DNA from 4 places in the Corallincola luteus genome. Region 2 is predicted to be linked to each of the others. Evidence: riboswitches for the same ligand, from Rfam matches in the RefSeq annotation. Region 2 holds a riboswitch; each other region holds the start of a gene.
The links. Region 2 has a riboswitch for cobalamin ahead of nrdD (anaerobic ribonucleoside-triphosphate reductase). Riboswitches for the same ligand answer to the same signal wherever they lie in the genome.
Positions count from the first base shown of each region.

Region 1: another riboswitch for cobalamin. It lies ahead of EZV61_RS02985 (ABC transporter ATP-binding protein); the one in region 2 lies ahead of nrdD (anaerobic ribonucleoside-triphosphate reductase).
Region 3: another riboswitch for cobalamin. It lies ahead of nrdA (class 1a ribonucleoside-diphosphate reductase subunit alpha); the one in region 2 lies ahead of nrdD (anaerobic ribonucleoside-triphosphate reductase).
Region 4: another riboswitch for cobalamin. It lies ahead of EZV61_RS02965 (TonB-dependent receptor domain-containing protein); the one in region 2 lies ahead of nrdD (anaerobic ribonucleoside-triphosphate reductase).

Region 1 covers NZ_SJXE01000001.1:690,788-695,003, forward strand. Annotated here, with positions in the region: gene EZV61_RS02975 (cobyric acid synthase) at 1-366, opposite strand, end outside; gene EZV61_RS02980 (FecCD family ABC transporter permease) at 412-1,449, opposite strand; gene EZV61_RS02985 (ABC transporter ATP-binding protein) at 1,442-2,266, opposite strand; cobalamin riboswitch at 2,453-2,628, opposite strand; gene EZV61_RS02990 (histidine phosphatase family protein) at 2,726-3,292, opposite strand; gene EZV61_RS02995 (AEC family transporter) at 3,313-4,216, opposite strand, start outside.
Region 2 covers NZ_SJXE01000001.1:859,506-863,721, forward strand. Annotated here, with positions in the region: gene nrdD (anaerobic ribonucleoside-triphosphate reductase) at 1-1,657, opposite strand, end outside; cobalamin riboswitch at 1,814-2,027, opposite strand; gene EZV61_RS19395 (RHS repeat protein) at 3,414-4,216, shown strand, end outside.
Region 3 covers NZ_SJXE01000001.1:355,753-359,968, reverse strand. Annotated here, with positions in the region: gene nrdA (class 1a ribonucleoside-diphosphate reductase subunit alpha) at 1-1,721, opposite strand, end outside; cobalamin riboswitch at 1,858-2,084, opposite strand; gene EZV61_RS01625 (DUF2167 domain-containing protein) at 2,280-3,164, opposite strand; gene EZV61_RS01620 (GrxA family glutaredoxin) at 3,434-3,688, opposite strand; gene EZV61_RS01615 (AI-2E family transporter) at 3,750-4,216, opposite strand, start outside.
Region 4 covers NZ_SJXE01000001.1:686,422-690,637, forward strand. Annotated here, with positions in the region: gene EZV61_RS02960 (substrate-binding domain-containing protein) at 1-80, opposite strand, end outside; gene EZV61_RS02965 (TonB-dependent receptor domain-containing protein) at 325-2,187, opposite strand; cobalamin riboswitch at 2,243-2,383, opposite strand; gene EZV61_RS02970 (cobalamin-binding protein) at 2,412-3,266, opposite strand; gene EZV61_RS02975 (cobyric acid synthase) at 3,263-4,216, opposite strand, start outside.

The DNA.
Region 1 (4,216 bases), 170 kb from region 2:
CTCATACTGCTCAGCCAATCGCTGATATGAACTCAGCACCGCAGACATAGCCACGGTTTTATACTGGTGGTAATCAGTGGCATCCATATCTGCAACCGGATGGCCGTGAATGATCACCTGGGCGCCGATATCCGTATTGGGCTTTAGCAACACCGGGTTAAAGTCGGTATGAGGAGTAAGCTTACAGGCTTCTGCTTGCAACGCTTGCGCGCGACCTATTTCACCACCATCGGCGGTGACAGCACTGTTGAGCGCCATATTTTGTGGTTTAAATGGCGCGACCTTGACGCCTGCCCGCTGAAACAGGCGACAAAGCCCTGCGACAGTGATGCTTTTGCCTGCGTCCGATGTCGTCCCTTGCACCATCAGTGTTGGGGCTTGGGCAGAGAAGGATTGTCTGGTGGTCAAAGCCTAACTCCCCATGCCTGCGCTGCGGCGACGTAAAATAATCAGGAAAAACAGGCTACCGAGTGCCGAGGTGATAACGCCGACAGGCAGTTCTTGCCCCGGTAGCAGTTTACGCGCCAGCACATCGATCCAAACCATAAATAGTCCCCCGGCCAAGCAAGTGGCTAGCAGGCTGCGCAGTACATTAACGCCTAGTAACATGCGTACCAGGTGAGGGATCATCAGGCCGACAAAGGCGATGCCACCGCAATAGGCCACCAGTGTGGCAGTGATTAAGGAGCTGAGCAGCAACATTACCACGCGCAGGCGGGCGACATTGACACCTAAGGTTCGTGCGCTCTCTTCGCCCGCTAAAATGGCGTTTAACTGCCGGCTGAAGCCGATAAAAAGCAGTAAGCAGCTGCTGGTGACAACGACCGGCAGCCATATATTATCCCAGCTGGCGCGGGTAAAACTGCCTAAGGTCCAAAACAGCACCGATGCGGTGGCCTGAGGATCGCTGGTGTAGAGTGCCAAGCTGGTCATGGCACTGAGCATAAATGAGGTGGCCACGCCCGCCAGTAGCATGCGCTCCACTTGTCCCGGACCGGAGCGACTGCTCATCGCCATCACTAAGATAACGGCCAGAGCACTGCCACAAAAGGCCCCCAAGGGGAGACCGATGCCATGGCCTATACCTAGAACAGCAATGACGATCACTGCCCCCAGCGAAGCCCCAGAAGAGATGCCGAATAGGTAGGGGTCAGCTAACGGGTTACGAGTGACGGTTTGTAATACCGCTCCAGACAGTGCTAGCCCCGCGCCGGCAACAAAGGCCAAAATGACCCGAGGTAAGCGAATATCGATAACGATACGCTGTTTGATCGCGCTGACATCACAACTGCCCCCCAAATGATGGCACAGAGCATGCCACACATCTGCTGCATCGATCTGGGCAGCGCCGAAGCTGGCTGCGAACAGCGGTGTTGCTAATGCAAATAGCAGTAGCGCCATTATTACCAACCAGCGAAAGGCGGGCCGTTGCCATAACTGCTCAGGCATGGTCACCTCCCGGTGGTTTATTGTTTGCGGTTAAGTAGCCATAGTGGTAGGTAATGCGCGGGTGACCATGGTCCGGGTGTTGATCGATACTGCTGCAGACTCCAAATACCTCACCGAGCATGCGTTCGGTTAATATTTCGTCAGGGGTTCCTTGGCCAATCAGTTTGCCCTGATCGATCAACAACAGCTGATCACAAAAGGCGCTGGCCAAATTCAGATCGTGGATCGATGCGATCACAGTGATGCCCAAGTGTTTGGCTAGCTCCAATACCTGAATTTGATAACGCACATCGAGATGATTGGTTGGTTCGTCCATCAGCAACAGCTTAGGACGCTGCACGATAGCGCGGGCGATCAGCGCGCGCTGTTTCTCGCCCCCAGACAGATGTTCAAAGGGCTGCTGTGCTAATGCCGTTAAACCCACCTGCTCAATGGCATCATCGACCAGTTGCAGATCATGGTGGCTATCCAATGCAAATGCGGCTTTATGGGGAGTTAACCCCATCCGTACTACATCACGCAATCGCAAGCCGAAGTTACCGGTGGTTTCTTGCAGTACCACAGCCACTTGCTGCGCAACGGTGCGCGCCGAGTGCTGCCATAAATTCTGACCGTTAAGGCGTACTTGACCGCTGGAAGGCTTATTTACTCTATATAGACATCGTAGCAAGCTGGATTTGCCTGCGCCATTTGGCCCGATCAAGCCAACAAATGTGCCACGGCTAATCTGGAAATCTATCTGTTGCAGAATATGGCGACCATCAGCTTGCCAGCCAAGGGCGTCCACCTGCACCAGCGGTTGCTCTTGATTGGGCATCAGTGGTATCGCCTGTCATGCTGAGGTCGATACAGATGTTTAGCTTGGATATGCGCCACATTGCTTCCATTATTGAGCGCGGATTTTTAGGCGGGTTGACCGGAATTGAAAGCTATAGATCTGGTTCCGGTAAACACTGCCCTGAGTAACCCGCTCAGGTGTTATCACGCTATTGCGTGATACAAGGTTCAGTTTTAACGGATGGCAGGTCTCCTGGCTCACAGCTTCTGACTGCACGCCTTCCCAACCCGTGGAGGTCAGTGGCGAGTGTGCAGCGTTCTGTTTACAGTTGCGGGTACAGCCGCGGTTTTGCACCGCGTTCCCTTTTAAGCCTGTATGGCACCATCGTTACCGCTGTGGTTATCGATCGCTTACTTAGCCACAACGAATTGGTGGCGAGATTATCCGGCATATTGCTGGAGACAACAAGTTATTAACAGGTATGAACCGTGTGCTGACTCAGTGTTGCCACTGTAAGCCAACGACAGCGCCATTCTCATAATATCCGGTGCGCACCGGATGCAATGGTTTAGCGGCCAGGCCTTGTAACAAAATAGCCAAAACCGAACCATGGGTGACGACAACTATGGCTTGATTCACATGAGGCTTGACGATTTCAGCGAGAGTATTTTGGCTACGTTGCCAGACCTCTCTGACACTTTCACCGCCGAGCGGAGCTGCATCGGGAGAGCCATCCACATGCAGATTACATAGTGCTAACTGATGATGATCCATATCGGTCAGCTGCATCCCCTGTAGTGGGCCAAAATGGCGCTCTCTGAGTCCGCTGAGCGTGGTCAAGGGCAGTTTATGTTGCGCAGCTATGCATTGAGCGGTATGACTGCAGCGGGCTAAGTCACTGCTATACACTGCAGCTAAACAGGTGGTTTGCAGCAGCTCAGCAGCTTGTTTTGCTTGCTGTTTGCCGCGCTGAGTCAAGGGGCTGTCTAAGTGACCTTGCAGTCGCTGTGTTTGGTTCCATGTTGTCTCACCATGCCGCACCAAGTAGATATCTGTCGTTGCCATGAGTAAGCACTGACCCCCTGTCAGGTATTTGGTAACAGCATCCACGCCAGCCAAGCACTCATACTGATGCTTGCTACTATCGTAGACAAAAGCACAGCGGCTGCCACTTCAGCTTCGCTTTGCTGATGCTGGTGGGCGAAGGCGTAAGCATTGACCCCGACCGGCGTTGCTGCCAGTAGCACGGCAACAGCACCGTCTAAAAAATCGAGCTGCCATAGGAAAGTTACCGACCACCATACCAGTACCGGCATTAAGCCGACTTTGAGCAAGCTCATAATTAGCACCCGTGGTCCGAGTCCTGTTAGGGAGTATTTGCTGATAGCGATCCCTAATACCAACAAGGAGCAGGGGATCGCGGCGTCCCCAAGCCAGCTAAGAAGTTGCTGAATTGGTCTTGGTAGCATCAGTCCCATGCCGTTGGCAACAAACCCCAACAGCAAAGAAGCGACTAAGGGGGTGGTGAGGGTTTTCCTCAATGCACGAAAAAACAGTCGCCAATGAGCCGTGTTGCTTCGTCCTAGCTCCAGAGCGATACCGCTGATGGTAAATAGCAACGCACTGTGCAAGGCGATGATCATAAATGCCGGCGCCATACCGGGTTCACCAAATACAGCTAATACTGCAGGGATCCCTATCAGTACGTTGTTGGAGTAGGTTGACCCCAGCGCCACACAGGCGCGTTGTGGATGACTTAGGCGATAACCACAGGCAAACCAGGCGATGGTGAAGATGATGAATTGGGGCAGGTAATAGCTGGCAAACAGCCCCCATGGAATGGACGAAGGCCACTGGGTATGCAAGCTGCCGTTAAATAGTAAGGCGGGCACCAGCAGATTAAAGGTGAGCGCAGCGATCCCTTTGTAATGGTGCTCGGCAAAACCTGCAAAACGTCCTAGGCAGCCGCCAATCAATATCATCAGAAAG
Region 2 (4,216 bases):
TCTCACTGGGCGTGGCATACAAGCTAAAACCAAAGCCCGTTTCCCGTTTCCAGCGTTCAGTCGTCAGACGCAGATGCGCAACAATCGCTTGCGCTTTTTGCTGCAACATTTGGTCATCGAATGGGTGCGCATCGGTAGCCGTTTGTTGCTGGTTGTAGAGTGCGTTGATGGTTTCATGCAGGCCGATATAGCCGAGGGAAATAGAGGCGCGGCCATTCCTGAACAGTTGCAGTACATCATCATCGGCTTTTAAGCGCACGCCACAAGCGCCTTCCATATAAAGGATCGGTGCGACGCGTGCCTTGACACCCTCCAAGCGGGCGATGCGCGAATCGAGCGCTTTTTTGGCTAACAGTAAGCGGTCATCAAGCAAACGATAAAAGTTCTTTTCGTTACCGTCAGCTTCCATCGCCAGCCTTGGCAGGTTAAGGCTAACCACGCCCAGATTGTTGCGGCCATCATGGATCTCCACGCCGTCCTCTTCATACTGACCTAAGAAACTACGGCAGCCCATCGGTGTCTTAAAGGAACCCGTGACTTGCACCACTTGCTCGTAGTTCAAAATATCTGGATACATGCGCTTCGAGGCACACTCTAAGGCCAACTGTTTGATCCCGTAGTTGGGATCTTGCGGGCTGCGGTTAAGGCCCTCTTTAATGACAAACACCAGTTTCGGAAAGACGGCGGTTTTGCGATTACGGCCTAATCCGGCAATACGGTTCTGCAGAATTGAACGTTGGATCAGTTTGGCTTGCCAGCTTTCACCCAAACCAAAACCGAAGGTCACAAACGGCGTTTGGCCATTGGCGGTGTGCAGGGTATTCACCTCATACTCCAATGACTGAAAGGCGTCATGACACTCTTTTTCAGTTTGCGCTTGGGCGAACGATTCGGCATCCGATACCTGCCACTCGGCAGCTGTCGCCAAGTGCTTCTCGTAGCTGGCGGTGACATAAGGTGCCAGTACTTCATCGATACGATTGACCGTGGTGCCGCCATAGATATGGCTTGCTACTTGAGCGATGATCTGTGCGGTAACCGCCGTGGCAGTGGCAATCGATTTTGGCGTATCGATCTCCGCGTTACCCATCTTAAAGCCTTGCTCTAACATCCCTTTTAGATCAATCAGCATGCAGTTAAACATCGGAAAAAACGGCGCGTAATCCAGGTCATGGTAGTGCAACTCTCCCCGGTCGTGGGCGCTCACCACATCCTTTGGCAGAATATGACGACGGGAGTAATGCTTGGCGACGATACCCGCCAACAGATCGCGCTGGGTGGGGATCACCTTGCTGTCTTTATTGGCGTTTTCATTCAGCAGATTCAGATCGCTCTGCTCCATTAAACCGCGTATTTCCTGATTCAGGTGACTGGCTTTTTCCCGGGCCAGATCGCGGTCGTGACGGTACTCAATGTAAGCGCGGGCCACCGCTTTTTGCTCGCTGGCCATCAAGCTGTCTTCCACAGCCTGTTGGATCTCGTCGATATGCAACTCGGAAAGCGGTGCTAATTGACTCGCTACCTGCTCGGTGATCTGCTCAGCTATTTTCGCCGAACGAATGCCGACCACTTCGCAAGCGCTCTGTATCGCCAACTGGATCCGTTTAGGGTTGAAAGGGGCGCGACTGCCATCCCGTTTAATCACGACCTGCTGCATGTTCATCTCCTGAACTTATTATTCTGTACTGCTTAGATTGATGTAGGGCGATGGTAAGCGAGGGCAAATAGTCACAGCATGATAAGTAGGCGAACATCAGCTAGCGCTGACCATATCGCCCAATAATTCATGTTGCACTGGTGCACCCCGCCCAGCATGGCATTGGTGATTGCGGCAGGTCTCCTGGCTTCTGGTATTGAGTTAACTGCCGCCTTCCCAGCGCTAAGCCAGTGGCTTTGCCCATTAGATATGGACAGAAGATGCAGCGTACCAACCAGATACAGTTACGGGGGTAGCTCCGGTTTCTCACCGGATTCCCTATTGTCCCCATGCTTGCGCATGTGTGCGGACCACAATCTGCATATATAGTGGCAGTAAAAAGGCTAAGGCACTAGATGTGGTGTTTGGTGAACTAAGGTTTCATTGATCGAAGGCAAGCTTTTGGATGGGTGAAACCAAGGAATCATTTAAAATGTGATGCTGCCAATGTTGTGGTTATATCGGTGGAAGTCTATCAACTCACTACGTCATTCATCATTTGGAACGGGCTCTGCACTCAAGTCAATAAAAGCGGTAGTGTGTAGGGGGATATATTGACCTAATTGTAGATAAAATGTTAAAAAGCGGGCTCTAAAGGAGCTAGCTATGGGTGCTGTCTTGGTGCCTAAGAAAAGGAAGTTATGCAATTGCCATCATCCAGAAGTCATCAGAATAGCCTCCTTTTTACTGCTTGTGGCCAACGCGTATCACCACCGCCACCAGCATCACTGAATATGACTACAACGACCAAGGTCAGCGCATCGCTACGCGTGTGTCTCAGCGATAAGGAAATTAGTATTTAATTATGTCTTTACAAAATTATTCTTACTACAAAAAAATGTATCTTTGCACTACTTATGGTTGCTTGGCTTTAGTGGTGACGCTGTGCTTAAGCACCGCCTGTTATGCTGATGATGCCAAATCTAAATACTGTTCTCAGGGGGGGGAGTATTTTTGCCTGGTTTCTAATTCCGCGGGCGGGCCTAAAGATCCTGCTAATAGGCCAGAAAAGTGTTTTCGCACTGAAAAGGAAGCGCTTGCTGCTTCGCCTGTTACACCAGAGAACAACGGTTTTCCTGGTTGGGACTATGGTATTTGGTATAAAGCATATTGCCCGGCTCTTTCGGATAAGCAAAGAGGATCAAGGGCATCAGAAAGATGCGTTTACTATCGAACCGCTTATAACGAAGGATGGTATCCCGACACTCATCATATACATCAGTCACTGCTTAAGTTTGACTGTAACCTATGCGAGCGCCCTTTTAGTTGGAACTATGAGTTTGAAGGCTGTGCGGTAGAGTGCCCCAAAGATAAATCTAGCTTGGATTTACAACAAGGTTGTTATGGTTCGCCCGTTAAAGATTTTTGTAAGGCTGGGGATGGAAACCCTATCTTAATTGCTGACGGACGGAAATGGCAGTTGGAACCTGCGGATTTGCAGTTGAGCAGATTATTCTCACTTCAACGACACTATTCAACACAGTCTGTGCATGACAATAGCTACTATGAAGGCCCTTATCCTGAAGGCGTTTTGCCTGATGGAGCTGTGAGGCATTTTCAACCTGAAGGGTATAAGGCTAAAAGTCTTCTTTCTGGGCACAACCTATATTCGGAAGGAGCTTGGCAGCAAGGAACGTGGCGTCTGCTAAAGATTCCTAGCCTTTCTTTTTCATCCAATAGGTACAAACTCTTCCGTTTGGACGGCACACACAAAGAAATGTTCATCAAACAGGATGAACTTACCTATACCAGTGGACAATTTACCGGCAAAGTTATCGAGGCTATTGAGCCGCAAGGTTGGCTTCATAAGCCCACTCTTGGCGTGCAAGAATTTTACAATACTGACGGCAAACTCACGGCGCGTGAAACAAACGGCCGGCGAGTGTCATTTAACTATGACGACGGGCGTTTACTTGAAGTTGTCGACGGTAACAACCACATGCTTCTGACTTATGACGAAGCCGGCCGTCTGGAAGGTGCCAGCACTCAGAATGATTTTGTTACCTATGGTTACGATGAACAAAGCCGCTTAATCAGCGTCACTCACAAAGATGGCCGTAGCCGTCAGTATCATTACGAAGACCCACGCTTTGGTCAGGCTCTGACCGGTATCACCGATGAACGGGGGGTACGCTACGTGACCTGGGCTTACGATGATGAAGGCCGCGCCATTGAAAGCCGCCATGGCGATGATGACCATTTCAAATTTGTGTTTGGCGACAACCAGACCACGGTGACTAACCCGCTGGGAAAAGACACCATTTACCACTACCTGGAACAAAATGGCGTGAAACGTCTGGAACGGGTTGAAGGTGTGCCATCCAACAACTGTGCCGGGGCGAACCGGGAATATACCTACTACCCCAACGGGGCTATTCACACCCAAACCGATTGGCAGGGCAACATTACTCGCTTTGCCTATAACGCCCGTGGCTTAGTGACGCAGCAGACTGAAGCGGAAGGCACGCCAGCGCAACGTATCACCACCACCGAGTGGCACCCGCAATATCCGTGGCCAAC
Region 3 (4,216 bases), 500 kb from region 2:
TAGGTGGTATCAGCAAAGGCATCACAAGCGCCCTGTTCACACGCTAATTGGTTAGAGGCTTGCAGCAGATGATACTGGATCGCTTCAAAGGTACGGTGGGTCAAACCCAGTGCTGAACCATCAGAATACTTCACGCCGTTTTTGGCCAAATAGTAGGCATAGTTGATCACGCCTACCCCCAGAGTACGCCGCTTCAGCGAGCCTTGCTGCGCCGCAGGCACGGGATAGTTCTGATAGGTCAATAAGCTGTCTAATGCGCGCACTAATAGATCAGCAAGTGGGGCCAATTCATCTAACGACTTAAGCGCACCGAGATTAAATGCCGCCAACGTACAAAGCGCGATCTCACCCTCTTTGTCATTAATATCCTGCAATGGCGTTGTAGGTAGCGCGATCTCAAGACAAAGGTTAGATTGACGTATCGGCGCTTTAGCCGGGTCAAACGGACTATGGGTATTACAGTGGTCAACATTCTGAATGTAGATACGGCCCGTTGACGCTCGCTCTTGTAATAAGCGCGAAAACAGCTCAACGGCTTTAATGGTTTTCTTGCGAACGTTGGTGTCTTGTTCGTATTGCTGATAGAGCTTTTCGAACTCATCCTGATCAGCAAAAAACGCTTCGTATAATCCCGGCACATCTGACGGACTGAACAGTGAGATGTCTGCATTTTGTAGCAGACGTTGGTACATCAGCCGATTAAGCTGCACCCCATAATCCAGATGCCGAACCCGATTCTCTTCCACACCGCGGTTGTTTTTAAGTACCAGCAACTCTTCTGCTTCTAAATGCCAAAGCGGGTAAAACAGCGTCGCAGCACCGCCACGAACACCGCCCTGAGAGCAGCATTTCACCGCCGTTTGGAAGTGCTTAAAGAATGGAATACAACCGGTATGATTAGCCTCCCCACCTCGGATCGATGAACCAAGCGCGCGAATACGTCCAGCATTAATACCAATACCCGCACGCTGACTGACATAGCGCACAATCGCAGAGGTGGTTGCGTTAATGGAATCAAGCGAATCACCGCATTCAATCAACACGCAAGAACTGAACTGGCGGGTTGGCGTACGCACGCCCGCCATAATCGGTGTTGGCAAAGAGATTTTGAACGTAGAGACCGCATCATAAAAGCGACGGACATAATCCAAGCGAATGGATCTGTCGTAGTTAGCAAACAAACACGCACCGATCAGCAGGTAGAGAAACTGCGGGCTTTCGTAGAACTTTCCTTTCACCCTGTCCTGAACCAGGTATTTACCTTCCAGCTGCTTCACGGCAGCGTAAGCAAAGTCCAAGTCCCGTTGGTGGTCGATAAAACCATCCATCAGGGCGAACTCTTCCATGCTGTAATCCGTTAGTAGCTGGGCATCGTAACGTTGCAGATCCACCAGCCGACCCACGTGCTGGTATAGCGAAGGCGGCGTGTATTGACCATAGGCTTTTTTACGCAGATGAAAGATGTTCAGCCGGGCAGCCAGATACTGATAATCAGGGGTCTCTTCCGAGATCAGATCCGCCGCAGACTTAATCAATGTTTCATGAATGTCTGACGTGGTAATTCCGTCGTGAAATTGCAGATGTGCTCTAAGCTCGACTTGAGATACAGAGACAGTATCAAGCCCTTCTGCCGCCCAGGTGAGTACCTTATGGATCTTATCCAGATCCAGCGGTTCATGGCGGCCATCACGTTTGGCAATTGAGATATTTTTGTTATTCACCTTGTCGAACTCCGTAGCGACAAGGCAGGGGAAGGTATGACGCCAGCCATGCTAGCGTTCAGGCGAACAGCCGGGCATGGTCGAGCCACACACCGGATCACCCCGCCCGATGTTTGACGAATCAGTTAGTTGGTGCGAAAAACACACCGCGACGGCAGGTCTCCTGGCTTGTGCGTCTTCGCCTTGACTCGCCTTCCCGGAATCTCATTCCAGTGGCTATTGAGCGTGGCTCTGCACTTACAGTTGCGGGGGCAGCTGCGGAATTATTAGCGGAAAAAACACCACTAATTCACCGCATTCCCTATTAATCCGTGGGCATTCTATTGAAGAAGCCCTTGGGAACCGTTCGGCACATATAGTGGTTCAAGAATTGATTAACGTCAATATATAGTGTTTAAAAGGTGATTTGATATACAAAAGTTAAATAAAAAGTGAGCATTACAAATGCAAAAATTAGATTTGCTCAATGCTCTCCATTCGGAGAGCATCAACTCAGGCTAGGTGTTGACCCCAATATCCCCGTCGGCGACGCAAGGTTTACAGGGTAACCTTCAAAAACTAGTTTTTCTTACCCGTGATAGCGCGGAATATGCCACCAATGGCAACTAAAGCCAGCCACCAAAACTTTTTCAACAGCAGCAAAAAACCGGCAATAGCACCCGTTTTCGCCGCCAGTTTGCCGGCAACAAGCGCACCTAAGCCATAAGCTGCTACCTCATCATAGGAGGGGTCAAAATCTTCGTAACGATGACCATCAACGAAGTTCACCATCGCCAGTACGCTATCTAAACTGCCATTGATCTGATCAAGTTGGTTCATACCAGCAACAAAATTCATCTCCAGCACGCCTTTGCGACCTAAGCTGCGGATGCTGTAGTTCAGGGTATGATTGGGATCGTGGTCAAACTCCAGCTCTTTCGCCCAATAGAGCTGATGACGACTTTTGTCGTAGTAAGGTCGAGCTGCCCAACCAACTAAATCAATTGAGCCATAACCTGCTGCTTCGCGCTCTCCGCTCTCTGACCGGGTATCCGCCTGCATCTCTTCTAACAGTTCGTCATAATCAATGTTGTAGGCATCTTCATCAGAAACGTAACCATCTTCTTCAAATGAGATGACAACCGCCCAGGAATCCTCGTCCAGCGGAGTCTGCCCAGCAGGCAACAACATCCCCAAAGCGCCAGTGCCTGGCGGGTTTCCCCAAGCCTCGCTGAGCACACGCTCGGCATCTTGCGGATCGAGATAATAGAAATCATCCGACACATGAAGTCGAGCCATGCTGCCCGGCAACAGGATCTCGCCGGTTTGCGGATCCAGCGATGATAAGAACTCCGAAGACCATGCCAGATAAGCCTGATCTTCAGCACTCAACATCTCATCTTGAGCAAGCAAAGTGCAGGGTAAAACAGATGCAATAAAACAGAGGGCGGGTATCAATCTCATTTTCAATTCCTTTTTAAAACAGCGAGACAGAAATAGGGTGTCTAAACCCTTAAGTGGATGTTCTGACTAAACAAAAAGCGATGACAATTAACCACCAGCAGTCGTTTATGCAGCGCAAAACAGGTCAAATTTACCGCAAGAACATGCTAATTAATCTGATTAAAGATAAGAAGTGGGTGTTTTTAGCCTGCTTTTCTAGCAAGAGAACTGGCAAGTGCGATAAATAGAGGGAGAAACCTCCCTCTGCAAGATAGATATGGCGGGAAAGCCTACTGCAAATGCTCTTTGGCATAGGCATCAAACTCGGTAAAGCCACCGACATGTTCCTGATCGATAAAGATCTGCGGCACTGTTTCTACCGGCTTACCGACCGTTTTTTCTAGATCGGCCTTACTGATCCCCTCTTCATGAATATCGATGTAACGGAACTTAAAATCGTCACGATCCTCAGTTAACTTCTCCGCTAACTCTTTTGCCCGCACACAGAAAGGACAGCCTGAACGTCCAAAAATCACCACAAACATAATCGTTCCTCGCAATTAACCAATATATATCCAATGACCGCAGCACCCTGTCGGCAAAATATTAACGGCCGTCCTGATCATCGAGAAAATTAGAGAACTCTTTTTCGTATAGATGAAACAGCACCAGGGTAATAGAAAAGATCAGTGGCCCATATAATAGCCCAATCAAACCAAATACCTGTAAACCACCAAGCAACGAAAAGAATACCACCACGGTACTCATCGATGCCCCTTGCATAAACAAAGGCCGCAGGAAGTTATCAATAGAACCAACAACGACAACGCCCCACACCACCATAAAGATGCCCCAGCCAGTCTCCCCGGTGACAAACAGGTAAATCGCGGCGGGTACCCAAATTAAGGCGGTACCGACAAAGGGGATCAACGACGCAAATGCCATCATCGTCCCCCAGAACAGCGCTGGAAAACCTGCCATCCATAGACCAATGCCACCAACAAAGCCTTGAGTGATGGCAGTGAGTAATGAGCCCAACAAAGCTGACTTACTGACCTTTTTAATATCGGCCA
Region 4 (4,216 bases), 170 kb from region 2:
GGAGGCGTTGGCGCTTCATTACATCCAGCTATCACCAAGGCGCAGAAGATGATTGAGACACTAATCATTTGTTTTAACATTGAATACCACCCACAGATTGACTGTCGTAATTCAGCTGTAAGCATAGTTAATCGGCTGTCATAAGGGGAACTAAGTTGATTATCCCTGGCGAGAAGAGGGGGAAGTGAGAGCCAGCAGTATTTGGTGAGGCTATAAGAGGGGGAGTCACCGGGTTAGCGGAGCTTATGGTCAGGTATATTGGCGAAAAAAAACGGGCCACTATCTGGCCCGTTCATTCTGTAGCTATATAGCGAACACTGCTAATTACAGTGAAAAGCCGCGATACGAGACGCCGACAAAATACTCACTGCCAGGGGTGTTGTAGCCCAGCACATTTTGGTAGGTTTCATCGAACAGGTTGTTGGCTTTTGCCCGTATGGTCCAGCTTGGCGTGACATAATATGCTAAAGCGATATTGACTAGCTGATAGTCATCTAAACGCTGCCCGGCATCGCTACGCTCACCGTGATACTCATACTGGCCTAACAGCTCAAAATCTTGCCAATCATAACTCACCTGATAACTGGCTGTTTTCCGAGCGCGACGAATTAATTGTGAGCCAGTGCTTTGATCTTCTGCATCAACGTAGCTCAAGGTGGCTCGGTGATCGAGTCCGGCTGTACTGAAGTTAATAGTGGATTCTCCGCCGGTGATCTTCACTTCGTTGATGTTCTCTGGACTGCAGTTCCAGAATTCGTCACAGACCCATTCGATGAGGTCGTCTATCTCTGTGTAGTAGAGACTGGCGGTCACTTTGATGCCGGCATAGCTTGAACGCAGCAAGAGTTCATAACTGTCGGCAGTTTCAGAGGTTAGACCTGGATTGCCTTTCGAACCAAATGACTCCGGATAATAAAGATCATTAAAAGTCGGTGCTTTGAAGCTGTGCCCCGCATTGAGCGCCACCAGCAGTTTGTCGGTCACGTTATAGCCGATGCTGGCATTGTAAGTGGTTTCTGAGTCGATATTTTCGACATCATCGTAGCGAATGGCTGCTTCTGCGATCCACTTTTGATCTTGAAACAGGGCGTTGCCAAAGATCGCCGATACGTCGCGGGAATCTTCCTCATAGTCGGTGTTGGCGTTGATATCTTCGCGATAAAAATCAACACCGGCAGAAACCGTGAACGGGTTGTATAGCTGATAGTGGTTAACCCAGCTAACTTGCTTACGACGCGTTTCAAAGAAGTCGCCGTCGCCTTTGGCAATACCGTTGCCATAGTTCTTGTTGTAATCCCGACTTTGGGAGAAGGCGAAGGTACTTAGCCATTGTTCTGTTTGGTAATTACCTCGCAGTTGCCAAAGGTAATTATCGTAATCATTCTTGTTGGCACCGTAGCTGTTGTCATAGTCGTTGCTGCCATCATCAACCTGGCCTATCCAGTCAACGACGATCTGCTCGTTGATGCGATAATCACCGCGGATCGCGGCAGATAAGCGATCGTAACCGTCGTCGTCATACTCGGTATCTTCACGGGCATCAAAGCCACGGCTATCTTCGGCGCTCAGGCTGATGGTGGTGGTACCAGCATCGTAGCCAACACCTATCTGACCATCACCGCTGACGTATGAGTCGCTGCCGGTTTCGGCACCTAACTGATATTCACCTGCACTCATGCGACGGGTAAAAATATTGATCACGCCGCCTATCGCATCGGATCCCCACATCGAGGCTCTTGGCCCTTTAACCACTTCGACACGTTCGATCTGTGCCATGGGCAAGTTCTCGATCGCTTTGTTGCCAAGGGTAGCGGAACCACTGCGAACGCCATCGATCAGGATCAGGGTTTGGTCAGAGCCGGTACCGCGGGTAAACAGCGAGGTTTGTTGACCTGCGCCCCCTTGCCTGGCAACGTCCAAACCGGCGACAGTGGCTAATAGATCGGCCAGTGATTTTGGTTGCAGCTTGTCTATCTCATCACGGGTGATCACTTCGACCGAGGCCATGACCTGGTCCACATTCTGTGGTGTTCGGCTAGCTGTGACGATGATGTGTTCAACCGCCGGATCATCGGTGGGGAGAACTTCATCTGCCACCGCATGATTGCTGATAACACCGCCCAGTGTTAGCAGACAAACCTGGTACCAAGGGGTTTTGTTTGTTGTGGTTCGAAACGTGTTGTGCATTGTTTTCCTCATAAATGACGCCCTCCGCGTCAGGTTCAATGTGTAACGGCTTACCTGCCGCAAAATAGCTTGGGTCGGTTCCGGACTCTGTGATCATCGATCTCAGTTACCGTTGCGGGGGCAGTGCCGGATTTTCACCGGCTTCCCGAATGGCATCAGTGGCTTGCACTGTGCCGCCCAAACCTGTTGTTTAACCGGTTACTTAACCGATCGAATGGTTCTTTCTATCTGTTGTTGCCCTGTTCCGCGTAAAGGCTACGTGCGGTCATCAGTGATTCACATAGTCGGTGCATGCCATCGAGTGCGCGGGGTGAAAAACGGTGCAGTAGATCGCCATCAATACCATAGATCTGTTGATGTTTTACGGCTGGCAGTTCCTGCCAAGCTTGCCAATCGAAATCGGTCGCGCTGTTACTGCCATGATCATCTGGGTGCACGATCACCTGGGCTTCGCTCAGTAGGACTTGCTCTAAGCTGACTTGCGGGTAGGCTGTTTTCGCCTCGGCCATTACATTGACGCCGCCACAATGGTCGATCATTTGATGGATCCAGCTCTGTTTCGACACGCTCATTAGCGGGGTGCCCCATAGCTGATAGAACACCTTGATTGGCGGTTGGTTTTTGTAGGCTCGTCTTAGTCCCAGCATGCGCTGGCGGTAGGCGGTTGCCGCTGCATGCGCCTGCTCTTGATAGCCAAGCATCTCGCCAAGCTGTTCCATTTCGTTGGCAACCTCTTCCAGCTTGCTCGGTTCGCTGTGGTAAATGGGATAACCCATACGCTTGAGCTGTTCGATATCACCGGGCTGATTTCCACCTTGCCATACCACGATGAGATCGGGCTTTAGTTCTATCACGCGATCGAGCTGTATGCCGTGATAGCCACCAATACGAGGGATCGATAATGCATCTTCCGGGTAATCTGCATACTCTGTTGTGGCGATGATCTTATCGCCGGCACCGATGGCATAGAGCATCTCAACTGCGTGGGGAGACAGGGCGATAATGCGCTGTGGCGTCGCGGCATAGGCGGTGAGTGAAAATGTGGAGATGGCCAATAGAGCCAGTGTTGTTTTTATCATCTGTTCGTTCCCTGAAGGCTTGGCGTGTCAATGGAAAGGAAGCTGTTGAACCGGGTTAAATCTAAATGTGTTTCGAAAGCGTCGGCAAGTTTATTAAGTTCCTGGTCGCGCAGTGTATCAACATCTACCGTGGCCAGCGTGTGACCACAAACCCAGGAGAGTACGGCGGCACAGGCGGCTGGGTGATCGAGTAATCCGTGCAGGTAGCTGCCGATGATCTGATTATCCTCATCGATCGCCCCTTCCGGCTGACCATTGAGTGTCATCAGTGGTCTTGAAAGCGCTTCCCCTTGGCTATCGCCTGCGTGTATTTCATACCCCTTTACTGCTGCCTGATGTTCGTCGAGTTGCAGCTGCCCTGAGCGGTTTTCCAGGGTTTTAGCTGTCGTCAGGATTGTCTCCATTTTCAGGTAACCCAAGCCAGCACTCGTTCCTGGGGAACTTTCTATGCCGTTGGGATCTGCAATTTGTTGTCCCAACATCTGGAAGCCACCACAGATCCCTAGCACTTTACCGCCGTAGCGCAGGTGTTTATCGATCGCCTTATCCCACCCTTGCTGACGTAAAAAAGCCAGATCGTCACGCACGCATTTGCTGCCGGGTAGGATCACCAGATCGGCCGCAGGCATTGCATCCCCCATTTTTATCCAGATAAGGTCGACGGCGGGGTTTAAGCGCAGGGGGTCCAGATCGGTATGGTTACTTATTCTGGGCAACACGGGAACGACAATTCGCAGCTGGGCTTGCTCTTTCAGCTGCGCGGCGTTAATGGCGTCTTCTGCATCCAGTTGCAGATCATGCAGATAGGGGATGACACCGAGTACCGGCTTGCCTGTTTCCTGTTCCAGCCAATCCAGACCCGATTGCAGCAAACTGATATCGCCGCGAAAGCGATTGATAACAAAACCAACGACGCGGGCCTGTTCACTAGGAGATAGCAGGGCCAGCGT